One region of the Streptomyces lancefieldiae genome, then DNA from elsewhere that is predicted to be linked to it. Evidence: predicted binding sites of a transcription regulator. Region 1 holds the regulator's gene; each other region holds the start of a gene.
The links. Region 1 encodes HrcA, which represses chaperone genes, less so after heat shock. Its sites were predicted from a motif close to TTNGCACTCNGNNNNNCNGAGTGCNAA; they were not measured.
Positions count from the first base shown of each region.

Region 2: a site for HrcA is predicted at 2,178-2,204, ahead of groL (chaperonin GroEL). Genes of this name have one in related genera too.
Region 3: a site for HrcA is predicted at 1,375-1,401, ahead of groES (co-chaperone GroES). Genes of this name have one in related genera too.

Region 1 is NZ_JAVRFH010000019.1:55,990-63,090, forward strand. It holds gene hemW (radical SAM family heme chaperone HemW) at 1-348, shown strand, start outside; gene RM812_RS19855 (Uma2 family endonuclease) at 449-1,027, shown strand; gene RM812_RS19860 (DUF3097 domain-containing protein) at 1,005-1,817, opposite strand; gene RM812_RS19865 (MBL fold metallo-hydrolase) at 1,852-2,577, opposite strand; gene hrcA (heat-inducible transcriptional repressor HrcA) at 2,738-3,754, shown strand; gene dnaJ (molecular chaperone DnaJ) at 3,755-4,891, shown strand; gene RM812_RS19880 (nitronate monooxygenase) at 5,140-6,228, shown strand; gene RM812_RS19885 (16S rRNA (uracil(1498)-N(3))-methyltransferase) at 6,225-6,974, shown strand.
Region 2 is NZ_JAVRFH010000032.1:56,366-63,466, reverse strand. It holds gene thrC (threonine synthase) at 1-1,041, shown strand, start outside; gene RM812_RS26875 (MoaD/ThiS family protein) at 1,038-1,313, shown strand; gene RM812_RS26870 (cold-shock protein) at 1,720-1,923, shown strand; gene groL (chaperonin GroEL) at 2,367-3,992, shown strand; gene RM812_RS26860 (carboxylesterase/lipase family protein) at 4,233-5,762, shown strand; gene RM812_RS26855 (hypothetical protein) at 5,759-6,094, shown strand; gene RM812_RS26850 (DUF397 domain-containing protein) at 6,069-6,287, opposite strand; gene RM812_RS26845 (helix-turn-helix domain-containing protein) at 6,271-7,101, opposite strand, start outside.
Region 3 is NZ_JAVRFH010000006.1:110,605-117,705, forward strand. It holds gene RM812_RS08180 (polysaccharide deacetylase family protein) at 1-478, shown strand, start outside; gene RM812_RS08185 (polysaccharide deacetylase family protein) at 475-1,206, shown strand; gene groES (co-chaperone GroES) at 1,548-1,856, shown strand; gene groL (chaperonin GroEL) at 1,988-3,613, shown strand; gene RM812_RS08200 (TetR/AcrR family transcriptional regulator) at 3,706-4,299, opposite strand; gene RM812_RS08205 (nitroreductase) at 4,409-5,098, shown strand; gene RM812_RS08210 (hypothetical protein) at 5,233-5,628, shown strand; gene RM812_RS08215 (SDR family NAD(P)-dependent oxidoreductase) at 5,654-6,427, opposite strand; gene RM812_RS08220 (MOSC domain-containing protein) at 6,523-7,101, opposite strand, start outside.

The DNA of each region.
Region 1 (7,101 bases):
GACTGGTGGGGCGCGGGACCGGGCGCGCACTCCCACGTGGGAGGTGTGCGCTGGTGGAACGTGAAGCACCCGGGGGCGTACGCCGGGGCACTGGCGGCGGGGAAGTCGCCGGGCGCCGGACGCGAGATCCTGACGGACGAGGACCGGCGCGTGGAGCGCGTCCTGCTGGAGCTGCGGCTCCGCGAGGGCGTGCCGCTGTCCCTCCTCCGGGAGGAGGGCCTCGCGGCGTCGCGCCGCGCGCTGTCCGAGGGCCTCCTCCAGGAGGGGCCCTACGAGGAGGGGCGGGCCGTGCTGACCCTGCGGGGTCGGCTGCTGGCGGACGCGGTGGTGCGGGACCTGGTGGACTGATCACTCGGGCGAGTGAATCGGCGCGGAACGAGGGTTCGGACCCTAACCTGGTTCGTAGGCTGCCGCCGACAGTACGCGGCGGATGTGGAGGGCCACGGAGATGACCGCTGTGGACGAGCGCGGGATGACCAAGTACTTCGAGGAGCTCGAGCCTCCCGAGGGCGTGAAGGTCGAGCTTCTCCGGGGGGTCATCGTGATGATGGCCAGCCCTGACATCGTGCACAACATGATCGTTGCCGATGTGCAGGACCAGATCCCACGGCAGCGTTGGTCCCGCCTGCAGACCCAGGACGTCGACATCCTCGACGAGGCGAGCGAGCCGGTGCCGGACTTGGTTGTTCTGCCACGTGATCTCCTGCCCGAGTCCGGGCGCCTGCTGCCCTGCCCGTCGGTCACGATGGTCGTGGAGGTCGTCTCCAAGTCCAGCGTCCACCAGGACTACGTCACCAAGCGGTCGATCTACGCGGCGGGGAAGATCCCCGTTTATCTCGTGCTGGACCCGATCATGGCCCAGTGCGTCCTGCTGACGAAGCCCGCAGGCCGGGGGGAGGACGCTGATTACCGGAGTCAGGAGGTCATCAAGTTCGGAGACCGACTGCCGCTGGAAGCCTTGGGAATCGAACTGGACACCAGTGACTTCGGCACCTTCCCCGGCGTCAGGCCCCACCGCTACCCGTGACGAAGTCGATCAGCTCCTCCACCCGCCCCAGCAGCTCCGGCTGGAGATCCTTGTACGAGTGGACCCGCGCCAGGATCGCCTGCCAGACCGCCCCGGTGTTCTCCGTCGGCCACCCCAGCGCCCGGCACACCCCCGTCTTCCAGTCCTGACCGCGCGGAACACGCGGCCAGCCGTCGATCCCCAGGGACGACGGCTTCACCGCCTCCCAGATGTCGATGTACGGGTGGCCCACGACCAGCGCGTGCTCACTCGTCACCGCCTCGGCGATCCGCCACTCCTTCGATCCCGGCACGAGGTGGTCCACCAGGACCCCCAGCCGCGCGTCCGGGCCCGGCGCGAAGTCGGAAACGATCGACGGCAGGTCGTCCACGCCCTCCAGGTACTCCACGACCACGCCCTCGACGCGCAGGTCGTCGCCCCACACCTTCTCGACCAGCTCGGCGTCGTGCCGGCCCTCCACGTAGATGCGGCCGGCGCGGGCCACGCGCGCGCGTGCGCGGGGGACGGCGACCGAACCGGACGCCGTCCGCGTGGGGCGCGCGGGACCCGAGGCGGGCCTCACCAGCGTCACCACGCGCCCCTCCAGCAGGAAGCCGCGCGGCTCCATCGGGAACACCCGGCGTTTGCCGAAGCGGTCCTCCAGGGTCACCGTGCCCGCCTCGCAGTCGATCACCGCGCCGCAGAACCCGGTGCCGGGCTCCTCGACCACCAGACCGGGGTCGGCCGGGACCTCGGGTACCGGCTGCGGTTTCTTCCACGGCGGGGTCAGGTCGGCGGAGTACTGGCGCATTCTCCTGACGATACGAGGAACGCGCGCACCGTGATCAGCGCGACACGCCGAACCGGGCGGCCAGCGCGTCCCGTTGGGCCCGCACGAACGCCGCGTCCACCACCGCGCCGTGCCCGGGGACGTACAGCGCGTCCTCGCCGCCCAGGTCGAGCAGCCGGTCGAGAGCGGCCGGCCAGTGGGACGGTACGGCGTCGGGGCCCGCCTGCGGTTCGCCGGACTCCTCGACCAGGTCCCCGCAGAACACGATGTCCGGGTCGCCCGGCACCAGCACCGCGAGGTCATGACCGGTGTGCCCGGGGCCCACGTCGGCCAGCAGCACCTGCCGACCGCCGCCCAGGTCGAGCGTCCACTCGCCGCGCACCTCGTGGCGGACCGTGACGAGGGCGTCCACGGCCTCCGCCGCGAGCCGGACGTCCAGGCCGTTGGCGACCGCGTCCGCCCGCAACGCCTCCCCGCCCCTCCCCAGTACCGCGGCGACGCCCACCGACCCGAACACCTCCGCGCCCGCGAACGCCGCGGCGCCGAGAACGTGATCGAAGTGCGGGTGGGTCAGCGCGAGATGCGTCACACGGTGACCGGCGAGCTCCTGCGCCCGCACCCGCAACCACCCGCCCTCGCGAAGGCTCGCCCCGGCGTCGACCAACAGCGCGGCCTCCGTGCCGACGACCAGCCCCGCTGTGCAGTCCCACACCGGCAGCCGGCACCGCCCCACCCCGGCCGCCAGTCGCTCCCACCCCAGGTCTTCCCAAGTCACCGTCACAACGGCGACGCTAGCGCCGGGAGGGCCCCGGGCACGACGGCGGCGCCCCGGCCTTGCCGGGGGCGTACCCCACGGCCGTACACTGGGCCGGGGAAGTCTGGCACTCGCACACGCAGAGTGCCAGGGAGAACACCGGGCGGACGACTTCTGGAGGTGCGCGATGCTCAGTGAACGCAGGCTGAAGGTGCTGCGCGCCATCGTCCAGGACTACGTCGGCACCGAGGAGCCGGTCGGCTCCAAGGCCCTCACCGAGCGGCACAACCTCGGCGTCTCGCCGGCCACCGTGCGCAATGACATGGCGGCCCTGGAGGACGAGGGGTTCATCGCCCAGCCGCACACCAGCGCCGGGCGCATCCCGACCGACAAGGGCTACCGGCTCTTCGTCGACAAGCTGGCCGGCGTCAAGCCGATGACCGCGCCCGAGCGGCGTGCCATCCAGAGCTTCCTGGAGGGCGCCGTCGACCTCGACGACGTGGTGGCCCGTACGGTGCGGCTGCTCGCGCAGCTCACCCGGCAGGTCGCCGTCGTGCAGTACCCGTCGCTGACCCGCTCGACCGTGCGGCACGTGGAGTTGCTCTCCCTGGCGCCCGCGCGCCTGATGCTCGTGCTGATCACGGACACCGGGCGGGTCGAGCAGCGGATGGTCGACTGCCCGGCGCCGTTCGGTGAGTCGTCCCTCGCGGACCTGCGTGCGCGGCTCAACAGCCGGGTCGCGGGCCGTCGTTTCTCGGACGTGCCGAGCCTGGTCGAGGACCTGCCGGAGGCCTTCGAGGCCGAGGACCGCGGTACGGTCTCCACCGTGCTCTCCACTCTCCTGGAGACGCTGGTCGAGGAGAACGAGGAGCGGCTGATGATCGGCGGCACCGCCAATCTGACCCGCTTCGGGCACGACTTCCCCCTGGTGATCCGGCCGGTTCTCGAGGCGCTGGAGGAGCAGGTCGTGCTCCTCAAGCTGCTCGGCGAGGCGAAGGATCCGGGCGTGACCGTCCGTATCGGTCATGAGAACGCCCACGAAGGACTCAACTCAACGTCCGTCGTGTCGGTGGGCTACGGTTCGGGCGGCGAGGCGGTTGCCAAGCTCGGCGTGGTCGGACCGACCCGCATGGACTACCCGGGAACGATGGGAGCGGTACGCGCAGTGGCACGGTACGTCGGACAGATCCTGGCGGAGTCGTAGGTGGCCACGGACTACTACGCCGTACTCGGCGTGCGCCGCGACGCTTCCCAGGACGAGATCAAGAAGGCGTTCCGGAGGCTCGCCCGCGAGCTGCACCCGGACGTCAACCCCGATCCGAAGACCCAGGAGCGGTTCAAGGAGATCAACGCCGCCTACGAGGTGCTGTCGGACCCGCAGAAGAAGCAGGTCTACGACCTCGGTGGTGACCCGCTCTCGCAGGCCGGCGGCGGTGGCGCGGGCGGCTTCGGCGCGGGCGGCTTCGGGAACTTCTCGGACATCATGGACGCGTTCTTCGGCACGGCGTCGCAGCGCGGGCCGCGCTCGCGCACGCGCCGGGGCCAGGACGCGATGATCCGCATCGAGGTCGAGCTGGACGAGGCCGCGTTCGGTACGACCAAGGACATCCAGGTCGACACGGCGGTCGTCTGCAACACCTGCAACGGCGAGGGCGCGGCGCCGGGCACGAGTGCCCAGACGTGTGACATGTGCCGCGGTCGCGGTGAGGTGTCGCAGGTCACGCGGTCCTTCCTGGGGCAGGTCATGACCTCCCGCCCCTGCCCGCAGTGCCAGGGCTTCGGCACCGTGGTCCCGACCCCGTGCCCGGAGTGCGCGGGCGACGGCCGGGTCCGCTCCCGGCGCACGCTGACCGTGAAGATCCCGGCCGGTGTCGACAACGGCACGCGGATCCAGCTCGCGGGTGAGGGCGAGGTCGGCCCCGGCGGCGGCCCCGCCGGTGACCTGTACGTCGAGATCCACGAACTGCCCCACTCGACCTTCCAGCGCCGCGGCGACGACCTGCACTGCACGGTCACCATCCCGATGACGGCGGCGGCCCTGGGCACGAAGGTGCCGCTGGAGACGCTCGACGGCATGGAGGAGATCGACATCCGCCCGGGCACCCAGTCCGGCCAGTCGGTCCCGCTGCACGGCCGCGGCGTCACCCACCTGCGCGGCGGGGGCCGGGGCGACCTCATCGTCCACGTCGAGGTGATCACCCCGACCAAGCTCGACCCCGAGCAGGAACGCCTGCTCCGGGAGCTCGCCAAGATGCGCGGCGAGGAACGACCCCAGGGGCAGTTCCAGCCTGGGCAGCAGGGGCTGTTCTCCCGGCTGAAGGACGCGTTCAACGGGCGTTGATGCGGTTGCCCGGCGGGTGTCGTCGGTGTGTCGTGCGCGGTGGTCGGGTGGTCTGCCGGGGGTCCGGGGGTTGGCCCCCGGGTGGTGTGGTCAGCCCGGGCAGCAGGGGCTGTTCTCCCGGCTGAAGGACGCGTTCAACGGGCGGTGACGTGGGGCGGTGCCAGGGGCTTCTCGATGGGGATGCTCCTGGCGTATGCCGACGGAAGCCCGGTTTCGGACTTGTTCGGAGGACGTGACACCATGCGGTCATGTCCTCCGCACTGACCGATCTTTTCCCTCACCCGATCGTGCAGGCGCCCATGGCGGGCGGCGTCTCCGTGCCGGGGCTCGCCGCCGCCGTCTGCGAGGCGGGAGGGCTGGGATTCCTGGCCGCCGGGTACAAGACCGCGGACGGGATGTACCAGGAGATCAAGCAGCTGCGGGGCCTGACGAACCGCCCCTTCGGCGTCAACCTCTTCATGCCGCAGCCGGAGACGGCCGACCCCTCCGCCGTGGGCGTGTACGCCCACCAGCTGGCCGGTGAGGCCGCCTGGTACGAGACGGAGCTCGGCGACCCCGAGTGCGGCCGGGACGACGGATACGACGCCAAGCTCGCGGTGCTGCTGGACGACCCGGTGCCGGTGGTGTCGTTCCACTTCGGTGTCCCGAGCCGTGAGGTCGTCGACTCCCTGCACCGCGTCGGCACCTTCGCCCTGGCCGCGGCGACCACCGCGGAGGAGGCCCGGGCCGTCGAGCGGTCCGGCGCCGACGCGGTGATCGCGCAGGGCGCCGAGGCCGGCGGACACCAGGGCACCCACCGGGACCACCCGGAGACCGGCGGCGTCGCCGGCACCGGACTGCTGTCGCTGGTCGCCCAGGTCCGGGAGGCGGTGAGCCTGCCGATCGTCGCCGCCGGCGGCATCATGCGCGGCTCCCAGATCGCCGCGGTGCTCGCGGCCGGCGCGAGCGCGGCCCAGCTCGGCACCGCCTTCCTCGCCACCCCCGAGTCCGGCGCGCACGCCCTGCACAAGGACGCGCTGACCAACCCCCTCTTCGTCCGCACCGAGCTGACCCGCGCCTTCTCCGGCCGCCCCGCCCGCGGGCTGGTCAACCGCTTCCTGCGCGAGCACGGCCCGTACGCCCCCGCCGCCTACCCGGAGGTGCACCACCTCACCGCACCGCTGCGCAAGGCGGCGGCGAAGGCGGGCGACGCGCAGGGCATGGCGCTCTGGGCGGGACAGGGCCACCGGATGGCCCGGGACCTGCCCGCCGGGCAGCTGGTCGAGGTACTGGCGGCCGAACTCGCCGCCGCCGGGACGGCGTTGTCGGAGTACGCGACGGGAGGCACGGGCCGATGACGGCACCGGTGTTCGTGGTCGACTCCCTCCAGCCGGGGGACCTGGCCGCGGGGGAGTACGTCCTGGACGGCGCCGAGGGGCGGCACGCCGTCTCCGTGAAGCGGCTGCGGCCCGGTGAGGACGTCGTCCTCACCGACGGACGCGGCCGCTGGGCCGAGGGAGTGGTCAAGGCCGCCGAGGGCAAGGACCGCCTGGTCGTCACCGGCCTGGAGAGCGTCCACGAGGAGCCCGCCGAGCAGCCCCGGATCACCGTCGTCCAGGCCCTGCCCAAGGGCGACCGCGGAGAGCTGGCCGTCGAGACGATGACCGAGGTCGGCGTCGACGCTGTCGTGCCGTGGGCGGCGTCCCGCTGCATCACGCAGTGGAAGGGCGAGCGGGGTCTGAAGGCGCTGGGCAAGTGGCGGGCGACGGCCCGGGAGGCCGGCAAGCAGTCCCGCCGGGTCCGCTTCCCCGTCGTCGCGGACGCGGCGACGAGCAAGCAGGTTGCCTCACTTCTGGCCGAGGCCGACTTCGCCGCCGTACTCCACGAGAGCGGCGACGAACCGCTGGCCGCCACCGAACTCCCCGCCTCCGGCGACATCGTGCTGGTCGTCGGACCCGAAGGCGGAGTCTCCCCTGAGGAGTTGGCGCTGTTCGAGCAGGCCGGCGCCAAGCCCTACCGCCTGGGGCGCAGCGTCCTGCGCACCTCCACCGCGGGCACGGCCGCGACGGCCGTCCTCCTGGCCCGCACCGGCCGCTGGTCCTGACGGCGCGTCGAGCCCGCACCGCGGGGCGGCTTGCCGTCGCCCGCGCGGCCCGCGGTCGTCGCCCCTTCGCCAACGGTGGTGAGAGTGGCCGTATGCGCCCTACCGCCAGGCTGCCACCGGTGGCACT
Region 2 (7,101 bases), on a different contig from region 1:
GCGGACGTCGCCGACAAGCCGAACATCAACCCCGGCTGGACCAAGCTGGTCAAGGCCGACAACCTGGCCCGCGAGCTCGGCGTCACCGGCGGCCTGTACGTCAAGGACGACTCCGGCAACCCGACGCACTCCTTCAAGGACCGTGTCGTCGCCCAGGCCATCGAGGCCGCCCGCGCCTTCGGCTTCACCACCCTCTCCTGCTCCTCCACCGGCAACCTCGCCGGTGCCGTCGGCGCCGCCGCCGCCCGGGCCGGCTTCCGCTCCTGCGTGTTCATCCCGCACGACCTGGAGCAGGGCAAGGTCGTCATGGCCGCCGTCTACGGCGGTGAGCTCGTCGGCATCGAGGGCAACTACGACGACGTGAACCGCTTCTGCTCCGAGCTGATCGGCGACCCGGCCGGCGAGGGCTGGGGCTTCGTCAACGTCAACCTGCGCCCGTACTACGCGGAGGGTTCAAAGACCCTCGCGTACGAGATCTGCGAGCAGCTCGGCTGGCGGCTGCCCGACCAGATCGTCGTCCCGATCGCCTCCGGCTCGCAGCTCACGAAGATCGACAAGGGGCTGCAGGAGCTGATCGGGCTGGGCCTGGTCGAGGACAAGCCGTACAAGATCTTCGGCGCCCAGGCCGAGGGCTGCTCGCCGGTGTCCACCGCCTACAAGGCGGGCCACGACGTCGTACGCCCCCAGAAGCCGAACACCATCGCCAAGTCCCTCGCGATCGGCAACCCGGCCGACGGCCCGTACGTCCTCGACATCGCGCGCCGCACCGGCGGTGCCGTGGAGGACGTGACGGACGAGCAGGTCGTCGACGCCATCAAGCTGCTCGCGCGCACCGAGGGCATCTTCGCCGAGACGGCGGGCGGGGTGACGGTCGGCGTCACGAGGAAGCTGATCGAGAACGGCGTGCTGGACCCCTCGCTCACCACGGTCGTCCTCAACACCGGGGACGGCCTCAAGACCCTCGACGCGGTGGCCGGCACCGGCCTCACCGCCACCATCCGCCCGAACCTGGACTCCTTCCGAGAGGCTGGCCTCGCATGAGCGTGACCGTCCGCATCCCGACCATCCTGCGCACCTACACCGGCGGCAGGGCCGAGGTCGCCGCCGAGGGCGCGACCCTCGGGGAGGTCATCTCCGACCTGGAGAAGAACCACACCGGCATCGCCGCCCGCGTCCTGGACGACCAGGGCAAGCTGCGCCGGTTCGTCAACGTCTACGTCAACGACGACGACGTCCGCTTCGAGCAGGGCCTTCAGACCGCGACCCCGGACGGCGCGGGCGTCTCCATCATCCCGGCGGTCGCCGGCGGCTGATACGCCTCGTGGCGCGCATTGCCCTCTCCGTAAGAGAAGCGGAGAGGGCAATTCCATGTGATTGAGCGCGGTAGAGTTGGGGAACGCGCCCCTGACCGCGTGATCGGGAGCCCTGAATTCCTGCCGCCCGTCCGAACAGTTGTAGCCAAAGTGTGGGCGTATTTCGCGGCTTTTGTTCCCTTTGTGTACCCCGACTTGACACGAATTCAGGCGAATTCTCGCCATATTCCCGACCGGGTGCGTCCAGATTTCTCGTCCGATTGACCTGTTGCAGAGGGCAGTTGGACAGATACATTCAGCCGCGGTCGACGCGTTCCGGCGCACGCCCCCAGTCGTGGGGGGTGAGGTCTGACCCGGGTCCGCGAAGTGCGGATCTGTGCAAGGGCCAGTAATAGGGGAGTTAGGCATGGCTCAGGGCACCGTCAAGTGGTTCAACGCGGAGAAGGGGTACGGCTTCATCGCGGTCGACGGTGGTGCGGATGTTTTCGTCCACTACAGCGCGATTCAGATGGACGGCTACCGCACCCTCGAAGAAGGCCAGCGGGTCGAGTTCGAGATCTCGCAGGGTCAGAAGGGCCCGCAGGCCGACATGGTTCGCCTCAGCGCCTGAGACGCGCGGCCGACAGCAGGCGAGCGGTCTTCTCCGAAGGGCCCGTACCTCCCGGGGTACGGGCCCTTCGGCCTGCCCGGACCCGGCACCCCCGGCGTTCGCGGGTGGCTGAGCGCCCCCGCTGATCCCCGGGAGGCGCTTGCGCCCACCCGTCACCCGACCACCGCCCCTCAACGAGCCCGCTTCGCGGGCGCACCTTGTGCCCACCCGTCACCCGACCACCACCCCTCAACGAGCCCGCTTCGCGGGCGCACCTTGCACTCGGACGGGGCGAGTGCTAATCATTGGCGTTAGCACTCTGAAGGTGAGAGTGACAACGAAGGACCGGGTCGGTGAGGCCCGCAGGCCGGGTGGGGAAGGAACCACGAGGCAGGCGAGCCGTCCGTCGCGGGCGCGGGCGCGGTCCGAAGGAATCACCCCCAGTCCTGGAGGGACCACTTCACATGGCCAAGATCATCGCGTTCGACGAGGAGGCGCGGCGCGGCCTCGAGCGCGGCATGAACCAGCTCGCGGACGCCGTCAAGGTGACGCTCGGCCCCAAGGGCCGCAACGTCGTCCTCGAGAAGAAGTGGGGCGCCCCCACGATCACCAACGATGGTGTCTCCATCGCCAAGGAGATCGAGCTCGAGGACCCGTACGAGAAGATCGGCGCCGAGCTGGTCAAGGAAGTCGCCAAGAAGACGGACGACGTCGCCGGTGACGGTACGACCACCGCGACCGTCCTGGCCCAGGCCCTGGTCAAGGAAGGCCTGCGCAACGTCGCGGCCGGCGCCAACCCGATGGCCCTCAAGCGCGGCATCGAGAAGGCCGTCGAGGCCGTCTCCGCCGCCCTGCTCGAGCAGGCCAAGGATGTCGAGACCAAGGAGCAGATCGCCTCCACGGCCTCCATCTCCGCCGCCGACACCCAGATCGGCGAGCTCATCGCCGAGGCCATGGACAAGGTCGGCAAGGAAGGCGTCATCACCGTCGAGGAGTCCCAGACCTTCGGTCTGGAGCTGGAGCTCACCGAGGGTATGCGCTTCGACAAGGGCTACATCTCGGCGTACTTCGCCACCGACATGGAGCGTATGGAGGCGTCGCTCGACGACCCGTACATCCTGATCGCCAACTCCAAGATCGGCAACGTCAAGGACCTGCTGCCGCTCCTGGAGAAGGTCATGCAGTCGGGCAAGCCGCTGCTGATCATCGCCGAGGACGTCGAGGGCGAGGCCCTGTCGACCCTGGTCGTCAACAAGATCCGCGGCACCTTCAAGTCCGTCGCCGTCAAGGCCCCGGGCTTCGGCGACCGCCGCAAGGCCATGCTCGGCGACATCGCCATCCTCACGGGCGGCGAGGTCATCTCCGAGGAGGTCGGCCTCAAGCTGGAGAACGCCACGCTCGACCTGCTGGGCAAGGCGCGCAAGGTCGTCATCACCAAGGACGAGACCACGATCGTGGACGGCGCCGGCTCGGCCGACCAGGTCCAGGGCCGCGTCAACCAGATCCGCGCCGAGATCGAGAACAGCGACTCGGACTACGACCGCGAGAAGCTCCAGGAGCGTCTGGCGAAGCTGGCCGGCGGCGTGGCCGTCATCAAGGCCGGTGCCGCCACCGAGGTCGAGCTCAAGGAGCGCAAGCACCGCATCGAGGACGCCGTTCGCAACGCGAAGGCGGCCGTCGAGGAGGGCATCGTCGCCGGTGGTGGCGTGGCCCTGCTCCAGGCCTCCCAGGTCTTCGAGAAGCTGGAGCTCACGGGTGACGAGGCGACCGGCGCCAACGCCGTGAAGCTCGCCCTGGAGGCCCCGCTGAAGCAGATCGCCGTCAACGGTGGTCTCGAGGGCGGCGTCGTCGTGGAGAAGGTCCGCAACCTCCAGGTCGGCCACGGTCTGAACGCCGCGACCGGCGAGTACGTCGACATGATCGCCGAGGGCATCATCGACCCGGCGAAGGTGACCCGCTCTGCCCTGCAGAACGCCGCCTCCATCGCCGCGCTGTTCCTCACCACCGAGGCCGTCATCGCCGACAAGCCGGAGAAGGCCGCCGCGGCCGGTGCTCCGGGCGGCATGCCGGGCGGTGACATGGACTTCTGATCGACCCCTGGTTGATCACTGTCCTTTCGTTCCGAGGGCGGCACTTCCTGTTCCGGCTGGTCCGGCAGGGGGTGCCGCCCTCGGGCGTTTCCCATGGTCCTCGCCGGCCGATTCGACGCGCTCGCCCCGTACGGCGAGGCGTCGCCGCGGACCCTCGGCCGAGCGCGGTGCGCACCACGGCGTAGGGTCCACAGATCACCAACTGGTGTACGTCCAGCGGCAACCAGCGAGGAGTGATCGATGAGCACGACCGAACCCGTGGTGCGCACCGTTGCCGGTGCGGTACGCGGACGGACCGAGGACGGTCTGACCGTCTTCCGCGGCATCCCGTTCGCCGAACCGCCGGTGGGCCCGGCCCGGTTCGCCGCCCCGCGTCCCGTCCGCGCCTGGGACGGCGTGCGCGAGGCCCACGCCTTCGGCCCGCCGCCCCCGCAGGACCTGGGCATCGCGGGCACCACCGGCGTACTCGACGCCCCCGTGGGCGACGACTGGCTGACGGCCAACGTCTGGACCCCCGCGCCCGACCCGGCCGCCCGCCGCCCCGTGATGGTGTGGATCTACGGCGGTGCCTACAAGCTCGGCCACGCGGGCAGCCCCGGCTACGACGCCCGTCGCATCGCCGAGGACGGCGACCTCGTCGTCGTCACCTTCAACTACCGCGTCGGCATGGAGGGTTTCGCCCGCATCGAGGGCGCCCCCGCCAACCGGGGCCTGCTCGACCAGGTGGCCGCGCTGGAGTGGGTGCGGGACAACATCGCGGCGTTCGGCGGCGACCCGGACCAGGTCACCGTCTTCGGCGAGTCGGCGGGCGCCGGCTCGATCGCCTCCCTGCTGGCCATGGACCGCGCGGCCGGGCTGTTCCGGCGGGCCATCGCCCAGAGCGTGCCGGGCACGTTCTTCTCGGACGAACTCGCCCGGGACATCGGCACCGCCCTCGCCGCCGAGGCCGGCCTGCGCCCGACCGTCGCCGACCTGTCGGACGTGGCCCCGGACCAGCTCGTCAAGGCGGGCCAGACCCTGTCCGCGAAGATGCCCCGGTACGTCGACCGCTGGGGCCGGGCCGCGCCGACGGTCACCCCGTACGCGCCGGTCGTGGACGGCGAGATCCTGCCGGTCACGCCCTGGCAGGCGCTCGCGTCCGGCGCGTCCCGCGACGTGGACCTGGTCGTCGGCCACAACCGCGACGAGTTCCGCCTCTTCGTTGCCATGGCCGGCCAGTTGGGCCAGATCACGGACGAGCGTGCCACGTCGGCCCTGCGCCTCTTCGGGCCCGGCCCGGACGGCGAGCGGGCCTACCGTGCCGCCTTCCCCGGGGCGTCCCCCGGTGAGCTGTACGAACGCGTCCAGACCGACTGGCTGTTCGCCATGCCGTCCCTGCACCTGGCCGAGGCCCACCTCGCGGGCGGCGGCCGGTCCCACGCCTACGAGCTGACCTGGCCGGCCCCGGGCAACGGCGGCGCCCTCGGCGCCTGCCACGCCCTGGACCTCCCCCTCCTCTTCGGCACCTACCAGGCCGACCTCGGCGCCCTCCTCTTCGCCGGTGCGGAGCCGTCCCCGCAGGCGCTGGCCCTGTCCTCCCGGTTCCGGGCCGCGTGGACGTCCTTCGCGCGCACGGGCGACCCCGGCTGGCCCGCGTACGACACGGAACGGCGCCTGGTGCAGGTCCTGGACGCCGAGCCGGTCGTCGCGCCGTACCCGGAAGAGGCGTCGCGGCGGTTGTGGGAGGGCCACGAGTTCGCGGCGCTGCCCTTGCTGAGGCCCGGGGCGTGACGCGTCGAGGCCTCGCCCTGGCCCTCTTCCTCCTCGTGCCCGCGGTCGTCGGCGCGGTCATCGTCGTCAGGGCGGCGACCGCGGACGGCACGCCGCGCTGCGACGGCATCATCAAGGAGTACGGCGACGCCGAGAGGTCCGGTGTGATGAAGCCGGGCGAGACGTGCGACCTCTACGACTTCGCCGACGGCCGGTCGGCGGGCACCCGGACGTACGACCAGCAGAAGAAGGCCCAGGAGGAAGAGGCGTCGGACGACTATCTGGTCGGCGGCCTCCTCCTCGTCTACGGCCTGGCGGCCCCGGCGGTCACGTGGAAGTCGAGGAGGCCTTGAGGCCGTTGACGAAGACCGCCCAGGAGTCGGCCCGGAAGAGGAGTTTCGGGCCGTGGGGGTTCTTGGAGTCGCGGACGGGGACGGTGGTCGGGTTCCCGGCGGCGACTTCGAGGCAGTCGCCGCCGTCGCCTGCGCTGTAGCTGGACTTGTGCCAAGCGGCGGTACTGAGATCGGCCTCAGGGATGCTCGTCATGCTCGTAAGTCTGTGCCACCGACAGGATCAGATCCAGGGAGTCAGGTGGTGAGAGAGCAGTGGCCTGGAGGAGGCTGAACGTCAGTGTGTGACGGGCGACCGTGGCCGGATCGTCCAGCAGGTTTCCCATGTCCAGCCCCTCGACGAAGCAGAGCGGGGCAGCGTCGGCGAACTCCATGAGCTTCAGGGAGCCGCCCATCGCAGCATGGGTTCCGGCGCTGAACGGCAGTACCTGCGCGATGATCCGGCGGCGGCCCGCCAAGTCCGCCACGTGGCGGAGGGTTGCAGCCATGGCTGCTGCTCCACCTACTGGTCGACGGAGCGCGGCCTCGTCAAGCACCACCCACAACAGCGGGGGTGTTGGACCGTCCAGTAGACGGGCCCGCTCCATGCGGGTGGCAACCAACTGTTCGATCTCGGAGTCGGATGCCACGGGCCGATAGGTGCGGAACAGGGCCTCGGCGTAGGCCGGGGTCTGCAAGAGGCCGGGGATGAGGAGAGGCAGGTAATGCCTGATCGTCGTAGCGACGGCCTCCGCCTCCGCCGCCTCGGCGAAATGCTCGGGATACTTCGACTTCGCCGAGGCCACGCAGTTCCGTTGGAAGAAGTCCTCCGTCCCCAGCGCCTCGTCCAGCAGCCGCGCGTACTCCGGCTGCATCCTGCGCGTACCCGACTCGAGCTGTCCGATGAACGAGCCGCTGACGAACAACCGTCCGCCCAGCTCTTCCTGGCTCAGTCCGGCCTTCTCGCGGGCGTGGCGCAACTCGGCGCCCAGCAAGGCGCGGGGGGACGACGACGGGTCGAGGTCTTTCGG
Region 3 (7,101 bases), on a different contig from region 1:
GATCCCGTACACGGTCTTCCTCACCGACCAGGAGATCAAGGACGACTACGGCTACTTCACGAACATGCAGGCGCGCGGGATCACCCTCAACAACCACACGCTGAGCCACCCCTACCTCCCCGGCCTCTCCTACGAGGAGCAGGAGCGGGAGATCTGCGGCATGCAGGACGTGATCGAGGAGCACTACGGCACGCGCCCCACCCTCTTCCGCCCGCCCTTCGGCAACTACAACCGGGACACCCTGCGCGCCGCGAAGGCCTGCGGCATCGAGTACGCGCCGATCTGGAGCGAGGAGGTCTACGTCGACCACTGGGAGTACCGCGAGTGGGACCAGGAGCTGCACCCGGGGGACATCGTCCTCACCCACTTCCGGGGGCGCGACGAGTGGGGAGGCGCGATGACCGACATGGTCCGCCGGTTCCTGGACAGGGTCACCGCCGAGGGGTACGCGGTGGCCCGGCTGGAGGACTACCTGTGAGGCGGGGGCGGTTCCGGCCGGCCGGGGCCGCCCTGGCCGCCGTACCGCTCGCCGTACTGCTCGCCGGGTGCGCCCAGCTCGCCGGCCCCGCCCACCACCCCGCGGCCCAGGAACCCGTCCAGGGCAGCGGCCAGGGGCAGGGCCTGCCGCCCGTCGTGGACCACGTCCGCACCACCGACCGGGTCGTCTTCCTCACCTACGACGACGGCGCCGAGCGCGACCCCCGCTTCACCGGCCTCGTCCGCGAACGGCGGATCCCGGTCACCCTGTTCCTCACCGACACCGTCGCCGGGCCGGCGTACGGCCACTTCGCCCGGCTGCGCTCGGTCGGCGCGAGCCTGCAGAACCACACCCTCGACCACCGCTCCCTGCGCGGTCTGCCCTACGCCGGTCAGCGCGCCGAGATCTGCGGCCAGCAGGGCAAGCTCACGTCCCGTTTCGGCGTCCGCCCCCACCTCTTCCGCCCGCCCCACGGCACGTACGACACCACGACGTTGCGCGCCGCCGCCGACTGCGGCAGCGCGGCGCTCGTCCTGTGGCGGGCGACCCTCGACGCCGACGGTGAACTCACCTACACCCGCGGCGACCACCGCCTGCACCCCGGCGACATCGTGGCCGTCGACCCCGACCGGCCGACGGGCATCGGTCTGAGCACGCGCACGGCACGTCTGCTGGAGGAGATCGAGGAGCAGGGGCTGAGGGTGGGACGCCTGGAGGACTACCTCTGAGCCCTTGATGCCGGCGGCGTCCATCAGCCCGTCCGGCGCTCGCGGACGCGGCCGTTCAGGCCGAAGGCGGGGGCCCGGGGGCGGCGGCCCCCAGCGCCGCCCACACCCACGCCGGGTGCACCACGGAACGCGCGGCCACCCGAAAACTCCGCCGACGCGCCGCCGGGATTGGCACTCCGCTTGACCGAGTGCTAATCGCGGTCATAGTCTCGGCTCTGGCACTCCCCACTGGAGAGTGCCAACACAGCGACGGGCAGGTCCGGCACCCGCGACGACGGATCGACCTGGTCGCCACCTCAGACAGTTAACCCCGTGAGATCTCCGAAGGGGGAGGTCGGATCGTGACGACCGCCAGCTCCAAGGTTGCCATCAAGCCGCTCGAGGACCGCATTGTGGTCCAGCCGCTCGACGCCGAGCAGACCACGGCTTCGGGCCTGGTCATTCCGGACACCGCCAAGGAGAAGCCCCAGGAGGGCGTCGTCCTGGCCGTGGGCCCGGGCCGCTTCGAGGACGGCAACCGTCTTCCGCTCGACGTCTCCGTCGGTGACGTCGTGCTCTACAGCAAGTACGGCGGCACCGAGGTGAAGTACAACGGCGAGGAGTACCTCGTCCTCTCGGCCCGCGACGTGCTCGCGATCATCGAGAAGTAAGTCGGGCAGTAGTCGACTCACCTCGACGCACACAGCTCAGCAACTGCGCCCCTGGCCCCCGCGACCTAAGAAGCCGGGCGCGAGGGGCGCAGTCAGTTTTCCCCTAGATTTCCGAGAGGGCTCACGCTCCCATGGCGAAGATCCTGAAGTTCGACGAGGACGCCCGTCGCGCCCTCGAGCGCGGCGTCAACAAGCTCGCCGACACGGTGAAGGTGACGATCGGCCCCAAGGGCCGCAACGTCGTCATCGACAAGAAGTTCGGCGCCCCGACCATCACCAACGACGGTGTCACGATCGCCCGCGAGGTCGAGATCGAGGACCCGTACGAGAACCTCGGCGCCCAGCTGGTGAAGGAGGTGGCGACCAAGACCAACGACATCGCTGGTGACGGCACCACCACCGCCACCGTCCTGGCCCAGGCGCTGGTCCGCGAGGGCCTGAAGAACGTCGCCGCCGGTGCCTCCCCGGCGCTGCTGAAGAAGGGCATCGACGCGGCCGTCGCCGCCGTGTCCGAGGACCTCCTCGCCACCGCGCGCCCGATCGACGAGAAGTCCGACATCGCCGCCGTGGCCGCGCTGTCCGCCCAGGACCAGCAGGTCGGCGAGCTGATCGCCGAGGCCATGGACAAGGTCGGCAAGGACGGTGTCATCACCGTCGAGGAGTCCAACACCTTCGGTCTGGAGCTGGACTTCACCGAGGGCATGGCCTTCGACAAGGGCTACCTGTCGCCGTACTTCGTGACGGACCAGGAGCGCATGGAAGCCGTCCTGGAGGACCCGTACATCCTCATCAACCAGGGCAAGATCTCCTCCATCGCGGACCTGCTGCCGCTGCTGGAGAAGGTCATCCAGGCGGGTGCCTCCAAGCCGCTGCTGATCATCGCCGAGGACCTCGAGGGCGAGGCCCTCTCCACCCTCGTCGTCAACAAGATCCGCGGCACCTTCAACGCCGTCGCGGTGAAGGCCCCGGGCTTCGGCGACCGCCGCAAGGCGATGCTGCAGGACATGGCCGTCCTCACCGGCGCCACGGTCATCTCCGAGGAGGTCGGCCTCAAGCTCGACCAGGTCGGCCTGGACGTGCTCGGCACCGCCCGCCGCATCACCGTCACCAAGGACGACACCACGATCGTCGACGGTGCCGGCAAGCGTGACGAGGTCGAGGGCCGCATCGCGCAGATCAAGGCCGAGATCGAGAACACGGACTCCGACTGGGACCGCGAGAAGCTCCAGGAGCGCCTCGCGAAGCTGGCCGGCGGCGTGTGCGTGATCAAGGTCGGCGCCGCCACCGAGGTGGAGCTGAAGGAGCGCAAGCACCGTCTGGAGGACGCCATCTCCGCGACCCGCGCCGCGGTCGAGGAGGGCATCGTCTCCGGTGGTGGCTCCGCCCTGGTCCACGCCGTCAAGGTCCTGGAGGGCAACCTCGGCAAGACCGGCGACGAGGCCACCGGTGTCGCGGTCGTCCGCAAGGCCGCCGTCGAGCCGCTGCGCTGGATCGCCGAGAACGCCGGCCTCGAGGGCTACGTCATCGTCTCCAAGGTGGCGGAGCTGGAGAAGGGCAACGGCTACAACGCCGCCACCGGCGAGTACGGCGACCTGGTCAAGGCCGGCGTCATCGACCCGGTGAAGGTCACCCGTTCCGCCCTGGAGAACGCCGCCTCCATCGCCTCCCTCCTCCTCACGACCGAGACCCTGGTCGTCGAGAAGAAGGAAGAGGAAGAGCCGGCCGCCGCGGGCCACGGCCACGGCCACGCCCACTGAGCGCAGCGCATCAGCTGAACGGTGCCCAGCCCCCGCAGGGGGCTGGGCACCGTTCGTTTTCCGGGGCACCGGCTTTGCGCCCGCCCCGTCGGTCAGGTGGTGCTCGGCAGGGCGTGCGCGAGGAGGGTCTCCGCCGCCGTCCGCGCGTGCCGGCCGTACTCGGCGTCGTCCAGCACCATGGCTCGACTGGCCGCCCCGTCCGCGAGGGTGACCAGCTGTTCGGCGAGCGCGGCGGGCTCGCGACAGCCGAGCTCCGTCACCAGCGCGGTGACCAGCCGTACCATCCGCAGTTTCTGTTCGCGGGCGTAGGCGTGGACCGCGCTCCCCGGGTCGGGGAACTCCGCCGCGGCATCGATGAACGGACACCCGCGCACCGGGGCCGCGTCCGGCACGGGCTGGACGAACAGCCCGAGGATGCGCTCCCGCGGGGGGATGTCCTCGCGGGTCAGCACGCTTTCCAGCGTGGCCCCCGACGAGGCGAGGTCCTGGAGGTGAGCGACCACCAGGTCGTCCTTGGTCCGGAAATGCGCGTAGAGCGTCCGCTTGGACACCGGTGCTTCCTCCGCGACCTGCTCCATCCCGGTCGCGTTGATCCCCTGGGTCGCGAACAGCCGGGCGGCGGCGGCCAGGATGCGCTCCCGTCCGCCACGTCCTCGCCCCTGGGATGCCGTAGTCGTCGTACTCACGCATTGAGTATACGTCCGCGTTTACTTCGAGGGTGAGGGCCTGCTAGTCTCCGACCGTCCGACTATGTAAACGGAACCGTTTACATTCGCTGTCGTCGAGGAGCCCTTCATGAGCCTGCTGGTCCCCACCGAGCTGAGTGGCTGTGCGGAGAAGCTGATACGTGGCCGTCACGCGACCCGCGCGTTCCGTCCGGAAGCGGTGCCCGAGGACACGCTGCGCGCGATCTTCTCGCTGGCCGGCGCCGCACCGTCCAACTCCAACGCGCAACCCTGGCGGGCCGAGGTGGTCAGCGGCGCCTCACGTGAGCGCCTGGCGGACGCCCTGCAGGCGGCCCACGCCGAGAAGCGCGTCTCCGTCGACTTTCCGTACTCCGAGGACATGTACGCGCAGGAGCACCAGGCGCGCCGGGCAGCGTTCGGAGCCCAGCTCTACGGAACGCTCGGCATCGGTCCTGACGATCACGCGGCGCGGGCGGCCTACGACGCGGAGAGCCTGCGCTTCTACGGCGCGCCGCACGCCGCGTTCCTGTTCGTCACCGGTGACGGCGGGGCCCGGCTGGCCGCTGACGTCGGTGCCTACCTGCAGACACTGCTCCTGGCGATGACCGCGTACGGCGTGGCGAGTTGTCCGCAGGGGCTGCTGAGCTTCTACGCCGACACGGTCCGCGCCGAACTCGGCGTCGCCGGGGGACGGCTGCTCGTGGGCGTCTCCTTCGGTTACGCCGACGAGGCGGCGCCGGTGAACCACGTCACGACCGAACGGGCCGCGCTCGAAGCGGTCACGGCCTTCCACGGTTAGTCGCGCCACAGACGCGCGCCACTGTGCCGCGCCGCCTAGGGCGGGCTGACCGCCCGAACCGTGATCAAGGAAGTGGTGTCTCTGCCCGTCCCACCGTGAATACTGTCCCGAACCGTCGACACGCTGGGATGAACATGACCACCACCAGACTTCTGGGCCCCGCCCTCGTCACCGCGCTCCTGGCCTCGGTCACCGCCTGCGGGGCGTCGTCCGCGCCGGACGACGCCCCGGCGGACGCCGCACCCGCCTCGGCGAGCGCCGGGACACCTCGTGCGGCGAACCACCGGCCGGTCACCGCCGGCATGCCCGACGTCATCGGCGGCAACGCGGGGCGCGCGCAGGAGCAGATGGGCTCCGAGACCGACATCACCTTCGAGGACGCGAGCGGACAGGGCCGTCCCGTGGACGACCCGGCCGAGTGGAAGATCTGCGCGTCCCGGCCGGGGCCGAACCAGCAGATCACCGACTACCCGGTGGTCTTCGGCGTGGTGAAGGTCGCGGAGAACTGCGAGGACGCGCCGCCGGAGTGAGGCGTCCGGCACTCCGGCGGGCCCCCTACTGCGGCCCGTACTTCCGCCCCGTCCGCGAGGAGATCCCGCCCAGCATCCCCCGCGGCACCAGCTTCGCCGCGCCCATCAGGGCCTTGTAGCGGGGGTCGGGGACCGACAGGGACTTGCCGCGGGACAGGTCGGCGAGGGCCGCCGCGACCAGTTTGTCCGCGTCGAGCCACATCCAGTTCGGGATGTTGTCCGTGCCCATCCCGGCCCGCTGGTGGAACTCCGTACGCACGAAGCCGGGGCACAGGGCCATCAGGCGTACGCCGCTGCCGGCCAGGTCCTTCGCCACGCCCTGCGTGAACTGCACGACCCACGCCTTGGAGGCGCCGTACGTGCCGCGCGGGACGAACGCCGCGACCGAGGCCACGTTGACCACGCCGCCGCGCCCCCGCGCCCGCATCGCCTCCGCCGCCGCCGCGGTCAGCCGCAGTACCGCCTCGCAGTGCACCTTGAGCATCGTCAGCTCGTCGGCCATCGAGACCTCGAGGAAACGGCCCTTGTTGCCGAAGCCGGCGTTGTTGATCAGCAGGTCGACGGGGTTCCTGCGGTCGTCGAGCCGGGCGGCCACCGCCTCGATGCCCGCGTCCGTCGCCAGGTCGGCCGTCAGTACCTCGGCCTCGATGCCGTGCCGGTCGTGCAGCTCGGTCGCCTGCTCGCGCAGCCGCTTGGTGTCGCGGGCCACCAGCACCAGGTCGTGCCCTTCCGCCGCCAGCCGCCGTGCGAACGCGGCGCCGATGCCCGCCGTCGATCCCGTAATCAATGCCGTTGTCATGGCGCAAGGTTATGGGTCCGGACTGGCTGCGTCCGCTTTACTCACCAGGACGACGGCGCGCAAAGGCGAGGGCAGGAAGGGTGACTGATGGTGAGTCAGCTGCCGTACTGCTCCACGTACTTACGTGCCGCGGCCAGCGACTCCGGGTGCAGCGCCTCGCCCGCCGCGAGCAGCCGGGGGAGCAGCTCCCGCTGGGTCGTCGCCGCCCGGAACTGCAACGCCACCGTCACCTCGTGGTCGGGCCGGTGCACGATCCGTACCGGGTCACCCGCCCGCACCTCACCGGGCTCGACCACCCGCAGATAGGCCCCCGGCGCGCCCTTCTCCGTGAAGCGCTTCACCCACTGCTTCTCACCCAGATGGCCCTGGAAGGTGCGGCAGGGAATCCGGCCGGCCGTCACCTCCAGCACCAGCTCCCCGCCGACCCGCCAGCGCTCGCCGATCCGGGCGCCCGAGACGTCCAGGCCCGTGGTGGTGAGGTTCTCGCCGAAGGAGCCGTTCGGCAGCGGGCGGCCCAGGACGCGCTCCCAGTCGTCGAGGTCCTCGCGCGCCACCGCGTACACCGCCTGGTCGTCGCCGCCGTGGTGGCGCGTGTCGCACACCGTGTCCCCGGCCAGCCCGCTCGCCCCGACCCCCTTCGGCCCCGGCGCCGCGACCCGTACGGGTCCGTCGGC